DNA from 2 places in the Providencia manganoxydans genome. Region 2 is predicted to be linked to the other one. Evidence: predicted binding sites of a transcription regulator. Region 2 holds the regulator's gene; the other holds the start of a gene.
The links. The regulator PurR, encoded in region 2, represses purine synthesis genes. The targets are predictions, from matches to a motif close to CANGCAAACGTTTGCNTG.
Positions count from the first base shown of each region.

Region 1: purE (5-(carboxyamino)imidazole ribonucleotide mutase) is a predicted target of PurR. The motif match lies at 1,643-1,660, and genes of this name have one in related genera.

Region 1 is NZ_CP067099.1:1,336,165-1,340,576, forward strand. Features, by position in the region: gene purK (5-(carboxyamino)imidazole ribonucleotide synthase) at 1-1,045, opposite strand, end outside; gene purE (5-(carboxyamino)imidazole ribonucleotide mutase) at 1,042-1,560, opposite strand; gene lpxH (UDP-2,3-diacylglucosamine diphosphatase) at 1,702-2,433, opposite strand; gene ppiB (peptidylprolyl isomerase B) at 2,444-2,938, opposite strand; gene cysS (cysteine--tRNA ligase) at 3,343-4,412, shown strand, end outside.
Region 2 is NZ_CP067099.1:2,598,079-2,602,490, forward strand. Features, by position in the region: gene JI723_RS11650 (Grx4 family monothiol glutaredoxin) at 89-436, opposite strand; gene sodB (superoxide dismutase [Fe]) at 920-1,498, shown strand; gene cydH (cytochrome bd-I oxidase subunit CydH) at 1,572-1,655, opposite strand; gene purR (HTH-type transcriptional repressor PurR) at 1,926-2,951, shown strand; gene punR (DNA-binding transcriptional activator PunR) at 2,955-3,860, opposite strand; gene punC (purine nucleoside transporter PunC) at 3,983-4,412, shown strand, end outside.

The DNA.
Region 1 (4,412 bases), 1.3 Mb from region 2:
ACTCAATGCCAATTTTATACTCATTTGGCAGCATACTCACTAAGGACGTGAGAGTATTTATCAGCGCTAAACTATCGCTGTGTGTTAGGTTTAAATGGCCCACTTTGCGAGCAGGACGCACTTCTTTTTCATACCAGTGCAAATGGACTAACGGTAAACTTAACCATTGTGCGTTTACTGCTGTACCAATCAAGTTCACCATAACGGATGGGCTAAACACTTCAGGTGATGGCATCGGTAAGTCTAAAATAGCGCGTAAATGTAGTTCAAATTGGCTAATCGAAGCGCCATTTTGCGTCCAATGGCCGCTGTTGTGTACACGAGGTGCAATTTCATTAATCAGTAATTTATCGCCAACCACAAAACACTCCATTGCCATCACACCAATATAATTGAGCTCATTCATGACAGCGCTTAACATTTGTTGAGCTTGCTGTTGTTGTGGGTTAGATGTTTTAGGAAAGGCGACACTGGTACGTAAAATGCCCTCTTGGTGAAGGTTATGGGTGATAGGATAAAACACACACTCACCAGCGCGATTACGCGCACCAATCACAGAGATTTCAGCATCAAATGGGATCCCTTGCTCGACAATGCATTCACCGTAGATTTCATCTGGGAGGCTGGTTTCATCACCGGGGCGAACTCGCCATTGGCCGCGCCCATCATAGCCGCCAGTCCTACGTTTCACGATCAAAAAATCACCGAGTGTGGCAAATAGCTCAGGCCATTGTGATTTAGACTCAAGTGCTGTCCAAGGCGCTGTAGCTAAATGTAATGAATCAAACAGCGTTTTTTGTGGAAGCCTATCCGCTAAACGTGGAAATATATCACGGTTAATGAATGCATTATGGCGTTCTAACTCTTTAGTTAATGGTGTTTCAGGCCAACGTTCAATTTCAGCGGTGATCACGCTTTGCTGATAAGGAACGGCTTCAGGCTCTGCATCTAAACCCACAGGGAAGACAGCGATACCAAGAGGTTCACCTGCTTGGCGCAACATTCGCCCTAACTGACCATTACCAAGAACACAAACCGGTTTCATTGCGCCTCCCGAGGATCAGGATTATTTAGCACATCATTAGTTTGTGTTTCACGCCATGTGGTTAAACGAGCAAACAGAGTTGCGTCAGTGGTAGCAAGGATCTGCGCTGCTAAAAGAGCCGCATTTGCTGCGCCTGCTTTACCAATTGCCAATGTGCCAACAGGGATCCCTTTAGGCATTTGTACGATGGAATAAAGGCTATCAACACCACTTAATGCCGCGCTCTGTACTGGAACACCTAATACCGGCACTAAGGTTTTCGCCGCTAACATACCCGGTAAATGGGCTGCGCCACCAGCACCTGCTATGATCACATCGAATCCATTATCTTTAGCTTGCTCGGCAAAAGAAAACAATTTGTCTGGAGTACGGTGCGCAGAGACTATTTCAACGTGAAACGGCAATTGCAGCTCAGTTAATACATCAGCAGCATGTTGCATTGTCGTCCAGTCACTCTTAGAACCCATAACAATGGCGATTTTTGCCGCAGATTGAGCAGGTACTTGGGCAGTCATGTGGTGTGATCCCTGTGGTTAATAAATTTTCACCGTAAGGTGGGAAAAATGAATTGCCCTGATCATATCATGGTAACTGAGTAAGGAAAACGTTTGCGTGGTTAAAATATCAGCAAACGAATGCGTGTTAGAGGGAATAATTTATTCAGGTTGGAATGGGAAAAAAATTAAATCGATACCTTGTTTATCGATAACAAATGCGGAACCCTCATGGTGCCATGCACCCAAAACACCACGGAAGCACTGTTTATCACCCACGGTAACCTCATGAATAGCAGGACGGTGTGTATGACCGTGGATCATCCAGTCAGCTTGATGGTGGTTTAAAGCATTAATCACGGCTTGTGGGTTCACATCCATGATGGATTCGGCTTTCATACTGCTGGCATATTGGCTATTTTTACGCATTTTTTCCGCAATACGGCGACGAATAAATAAAGGTAACATCAGGAAAATACGTTGGATCCATGGGGTGTGTACTTTTTTGCGGTAATCTTGATAGGCTTGATCATCAATGCATAAGGTATCACCATGCAAGATAAGTATCCGCTTTCCATATAATTCAAGTAAGGTTTCTTGCGGTAAGATTGTCATGCCACACTGTTTGGCATAGCGTTGACCCAATAAAAAGTCACGATTACCATGGATAAAGTAGCAAGGAATACCTCGTTCACTGAGCATTTTTAGGCTGTCTGCCACTTGCTGGTGAAGTTCGGTTTGGTCATCATCGCCAATCCAATAATTAAAGAAATCACCAAGTATATATAGGCTGTCGGCATGGATGGCTTGCTGATGAATAAAATTGATAAAACCGGCGGTGATCGCCGGTTCATCTTCACTCAAATGCAAATCTGCAATGATATAAGTGGACATGTGTGCCTAATTATTCACCGACAGTCACTTTTTCGATCAGAACATCTTCACGTGGAACGTCTTGGTGATAACCGCTATTGCCTGTTGAGACACCTTTGATCTTATCAACCACGTCCATACCTTCAACCACTTCTGCAAATACGCAGTAGCCCCAGCCATCTGGGCGCTCTGAACGGAAGTTTAGGAAGTCGTTATCAACCACGTTGATGAAGAATTGTGCTGTCGCTGAATGTGGGTCGTTAGTACGAGCCATTGCGAGCGTACCACGAGTGTTTTTTAAGCCGTTGTTAGCTTCGTTTTTGATCTGTGCTTTAGTGTCTTTTTGCTTCATGCCTGGTTCGAAACCGCCACCTTGGATCATGAAACCGTTAATAACACGGTGGAAAATGGTATTATCGTAAAAACCTTCACGGCAGTAATTTAAAAAGTTTTCGACGGTTACTGGAGCTTTATCGTCAAAAGTTTTAATAACAATGTCACCGTGATTGGTATGAAAAGTAACCATAATAGCTATCCTGAATAATTGTATTTTATACACCTTCTGAAGAAGGCGTTGTTGTCACAAAGTTTATATCACAGATGAAACGCGACTTGAAGTGACAGAGCTTGATCCGCTAATGAAAAATATACCCGAAATCCTTCAAGTGCAGCGGTGTTGACGACACTCAGCTAGCGGAATCACATCGTTTATCTATGCTTCTCGCCTATCTTCACTTGTCGTCTACCTGCAACGCGAATTATTTGGCGTATAGACGGATAAATACTGTGGTTAAATCTTGCATTATTACTGTGTTCAGGTTTGAATACTGTGTTATTTTATAAAAATTAATATCTTTTATAATTATAGCTATAATGCGCTCAAACGAGCGATGCTCTAAAACACACGTACAGATAACATGGAATAATCAGATGCTACAGATTTTTAATACACTGAGCCGTCAAAAAGAAGAATTTAAGCCTATTCACTCAGGAAAAATTGGGATGTACGTGTGTGGCATTACCATTTACGACTTGTGTCATATTGGTCATGGGCGTACGTTTGTGGCATTCGATGCTATCAGCCGTTACCTGCGTTATTTAGGCTATGATTTAAACTATGTGCGTAACGTGACTGATATTGACGATAAAATCATCAAACGTGCAGCAGAAAATGGTGAATCTGTTGAAGAACTGACGACCCGTATGTTGGCTGAAATGCATAAAGATTTTGATGCATTAAATATCTTACGTCCTGATAGCGAGCCACGTGCAACACAGCATATTAAAGAAATTATTGAAATCACCGAGTTGCTGATCCAACGTGGTCATGCTTATGTGGCAGATAATGGCGATGTTATGTTTGAAGTTAAAACCGATGAAAACTACGGTTTGCTATCACGCCAAGATCTGGAACAGCTGCAAGCAGGCGCTCGTGTTGAAGTCGCTGATATTAAACGCAATCCAATGGACTTTGTGTTGTGGAAAATGTCGAAAGAGGGGGAGCCTAGCTGGGAGTCACCTTGGGGCCTAGGCCGTCCGGGTTGGCATATCGAATGTTCGGCGATGAACAGCAAAGCTTTAGGCAACCATTTTGATATTCATGGTGGCGGTTCTGATCTGATGTTCCCACATCATGAAAATGAAATCGCGCAATCGTCATGTGCGCATGATGGTCCATATGTCAATTACTGGATGCATTCAGGCATGGTGATGGTTGATCGCGAAAAAATGTCTAAATCGCTGAACAACTTCTTTACTATCCGTGATGTACTGGAATATTACGATGCGGAAACGGTGCGTTATTTCTTATTATCCGGTCATTATCGTAGCCAATTGAATTATACAGAAGAAAACTTAAAGCAGGCACGTACTGCCCTTGAACGTTTATATACAGCGTTACGGGGTACTGATAAATCAGTTGCTGCTGCTGGCGGGGAAGTCTTTAAACAGCGTTTCGAAGAAGCAATGAATGACGACTTTAATACCCCAGAAGCCTATTC
Region 2 (4,412 bases):
ATTCAACGTCTCATAGCAAAAAACCGTATTAGCCAATCAGGGACTAATACGGTTTCTTAGAATTATTTAGACTATCTCTACAGGGAAATTACTCTGCACTTGCCTCATCAGCTGAGCGATACTTATCAGCTGTTTCTTTAATCAGTGCTTGTAATTCACCACGCTGATACATTTCCATGATAATGTCACAACCCCCTACTAACTCACCATCAACCCACAATTGTGGGAACGTTGGCCAATTAGCATATTTTGGTAGTTCTGCACGGATATCAGGATTTTGCAGAATATCGACATAAGCGAAACGTTCACCACAAGCAGATAGAGCTTGAACTGCCTGAGCAGAAAAACCACAGCTAGGAAGCTTAGGAGAGCCTTTCATGTACAGCAGAATTGGATTTTCTTTGATTTGGCGTTCGATTCTTTCAATTGTCGTCATTTTTTTACTTCCTTAAAGCTTGGGTGCTGGTTTTGCAGTCAGTAAACAATCGCAAATGCAGATGATGCAACTGTTACTAAGCGAGAATATTTGACCGAAAATATTACTACACATTGTTTCATACAATATGCCAGTTTTACAGGGGCATTACTATAACACCCTCAAATAGAAAAAGGGATTTTTTCTCTATCAGTCTTTTAAAGATAGTTAAATCAAATTAGCTTTATTCTAGCAAACGCATTTTGTGATTTTAGGCTTTATTATCTATATGATTTTACGATGTATTTATATGCTGAATTTGTTAATATAGTACAATGATGCACATGACCATATTTTTATTGTGGTATAATGCGCTAATGACGATAAAATGATACATACAGTGCGCTATATTTTAGTATGTACATGATTAAAAAGACAATTACTCGCTCAACTTTGAGCATCACACCCATACGTGTTGTTTAAAACGCAAACAAGGAGTACGCAATGTCATTTGAACTACCCGCTCTACCTTATGCAAAAAATGCACTAGAACCTTATATCTCTGAAGAGACGTTAGAGTACCACTATGGCAAACATCACAATACTTATGTTGTTAACCTCAACAACTTAGTAAAAGGTACCGCTTTCGAAGGTAAATCCCTAGAAGAAATCATTAAAACTTCTGATGCTGGCATTTTTAACAATGCTGCACAAGTGTGGAACCACACTTTCTATTGGCACTGTTTAGCACCAAATGCAGGCGGCGAACCTACAGGTAAAGTTGCTGATGCAATAAATAAAGCATTTGGTTCATTCGCTGACTTCAAACAACAATTTACCGATGCAGCAATCAAAAACTTTGGTGCCGGTTGGACTTGGTTAGTGAAAAAAGCAGATGGTAGCTTAGCAATTGTTAATACATCTAATGCTGCAACACCAATCTCTGGTGATGATAAGCCTATCCTGACAGTCGATATTTGGGAGCACGCTTACTATATTGACTACCGTAATGCACGTCCAAAATATTTAGAAAACTTCTGGTCACTCGTAAACTGGAAATTTGTTGAAGAAAATCTTGCTTAACTGATTTTTGGCAACATTTAGGGCGAGCAGTGCTCGCCCTTTGTGATCTTACCTTTGCTATTTAAAGGCAAAATTAAAAAATATGTATTGCAAATGTGATGATCACTGCCAAAGAACCAATTGCTGCTAATAATCCGAATTTAAAATCTGTATCCATGAGTTCCTCTCATTATCAAGAACAGTTAACCAGCCATTTGACCCTATACTGTATAAGGTTAAATAAGTATGACATGACGATTTATAAAAACCAGTGTCTATATCACAGGTTATAACATCAATTATTTCTTTTGTTTTTGCGCTAGATCAGACAAAATCCATAACAAATCGCTAAATTATTGCCAGTTAAGTAACTATGCCTCAATATGCTGGTAATTTTTAATAAGTATTCATAACAAGACCGATTATTGGTCAGGAGTTTTTTTTTCCCATGGCAACGATTAAAGATGTGGCGAAGCGTGCTAATGTCTCCACCACAACTGTATCCCATGTAATTAATAAAACGCGCTTCGTAGCCGATGATACTAAGGCTGCTGTTTGGGCTGCGATAAAAGAACTCAACTATTCGCCAAGTGCTGTTGCTCGTAGTTTAAAAGTTAACCATACTAAGTCGATTGGCTTACTTGCCACATCGAGCGAAGCCCCTTATTTCGCAGAAGTTATTGAATCTGTCGAAAACAGTTGTTATGAAAAAGGTTACACACTCATTCTTTGTAACTCACATAATAACTTAGGTAAACAGCAAGCTTACTTACAAATGCTTGCTCAAAAACGTGTTGATGGCCTTCTGGTGATGTGCTCTGAGTACCCAGAAAAGCTCATTAGCATGTTAGAAGATTACCGTAATATCCCTATGGTCGTTATGGATTGGGGGACGTCGCGAGGTGATTTTACTGATAGCATTATTGATAATTCATTTCATGGTGGTTACTTGGCGGGTCGTTACTTAATTGATCGTGGGCATCGTGATATTGGGGTGATCCCAGGCTCACTTGAGCGGAACACGGGGATTGGTCGCCTCACCGGCTTCCGAAAAGCAATGGAAGAAGCCAAAGTCACTTTACGTGATGAGTGGATTGTACAGGGAGACTTTGAACCTGAGTCCGGCTATAAAGCAATGATGCAAATCTTAAGTAACAAACAAAAACCAACAGCGGTCTTTTGTGGTGGTGATATTATGGCTATGGGAGCCATTTGCGCTGCCGATGAGATGGGGCTGCGTGTTCCACAAGATATTTCTATCATTGGCTATGATAATGTGCGTAATGCACGCTATTTTACCCCTGCACTCACCACTATCCACCAGCCCAAAGAACGTCTAGGCCAAATGGCCTTTACTATGCTACTCGACCGTATCGTGAATAAGCGTGAAGACGCACAAACCATTGAAGTGCACCCACGTTTAGTCGAGCGCCGTTCTGTTGCTGATGGACCATTTATTGATTATCGCCGTTAACCGTTAAGGTGCTAACCACTCAGCGTTGAGAGTTTGACTGTCTCCAAGATATTCAAGTAACCAACTCAACGCTGGTGATGTATTTTTTTCAACCCAAGTTAAGCAGCAAGGGCTTGGTGGAAAAGGCTGTGATAACTCTAATGGGACTAACTTACCCTGCGTACAATACGGCGCTGCGCGATGTTCCGGAACCATGCCGACACACAGCTCATTAACTAAACACACCATACCATCTTCCCAATAAGGTACCACAAGGCGCCGTTGGTTATCTAATGCCCATGTATCTCTTTTAGGAAGATTTCTTGAAGTATCTTCAAGGCATAAACTCGGGTAATCACGCATTTGATCATCTGTTAGTTTCCCTTCAATTTTTGCCAATGGGTGATTTGGCGCTGCAACACACCACCATGACATAAAGCCCATATCACGAAAACTGTAACGTTCTCCGATGGGTGAAGCTCTGGTTGCCCCAATTGCTACATCCACTCGACCATCAGCCAATGCATCCCATACACCATTAAAAACTTCAGGGTGAATATATAATTCGATATCCGGAAAATGACGATAGAAATCTAATATCAGTTGCTGTGTCCGTTGAGGTTTCACAATACAATCAACAGCAATACTAAACTGCCCTCTCCAACCATTAGCTGCCTGTTGGCATTGATGACGCGTTTGTGTCATTTTTTTGATGACTGAGCGCCCTTGCTTGATAAATATCTCCCCAGCTTCCGTCAAGACGACATCGCGATGACGGCGTTCAAATATTGGTACAGCAAGCCATTCCTCCACTTGCTTAACGGTATAGCTAATTGCGGAAGGGACACGATGTAATTCCTCTGCTGCGCCACTAAAACTCCCGGTTCTTGCAACCGCATCAATCACTTCTAACGCATGCGCTGACCACATAACGATACCTTTCAAAAATTTTGATAGCAGGATCCAAATATTACCGTTTCACAATGTAAAAATATAGCCTATACAATAGCGTACATATTAACAATTTTGTAAACTCTAGAAAGTAAATCGCTATGACAAATACTGTGACGAAAAACTCCCCAGGTTTTATGCTCTACCTTGCTGGACTGAGCATGTTAGGGTTTCTAGCCATCGATATGTACCTCCCTGCATTTGGCTCTATGCAAACGGCATTAAATACCACTGAAGGGGCAATTAGCGCCTCCTTAAGTATCTTTCTTGCTGGTTTTGCCTTCGCACAACTGCTATGGGGACCTTTGTCAGACAAACTTGGACGCAAGCCTATTTTAATTGCTGGCTTATTACTGTTTATTCTCAGCTGCTTAGGTATTCTTTGGGTAACCGATGCGACACAGTTACTGATCCTACGTTTCTTGCAAGCTGTTGGCGTTTGTAGTGCCGCTGTTCTTTGGCAAGCATTGGTTATTGACCGTTATGATGCGGCGAGTACCCAAAAGGTATTTGCATCTATTATGCCGCTCG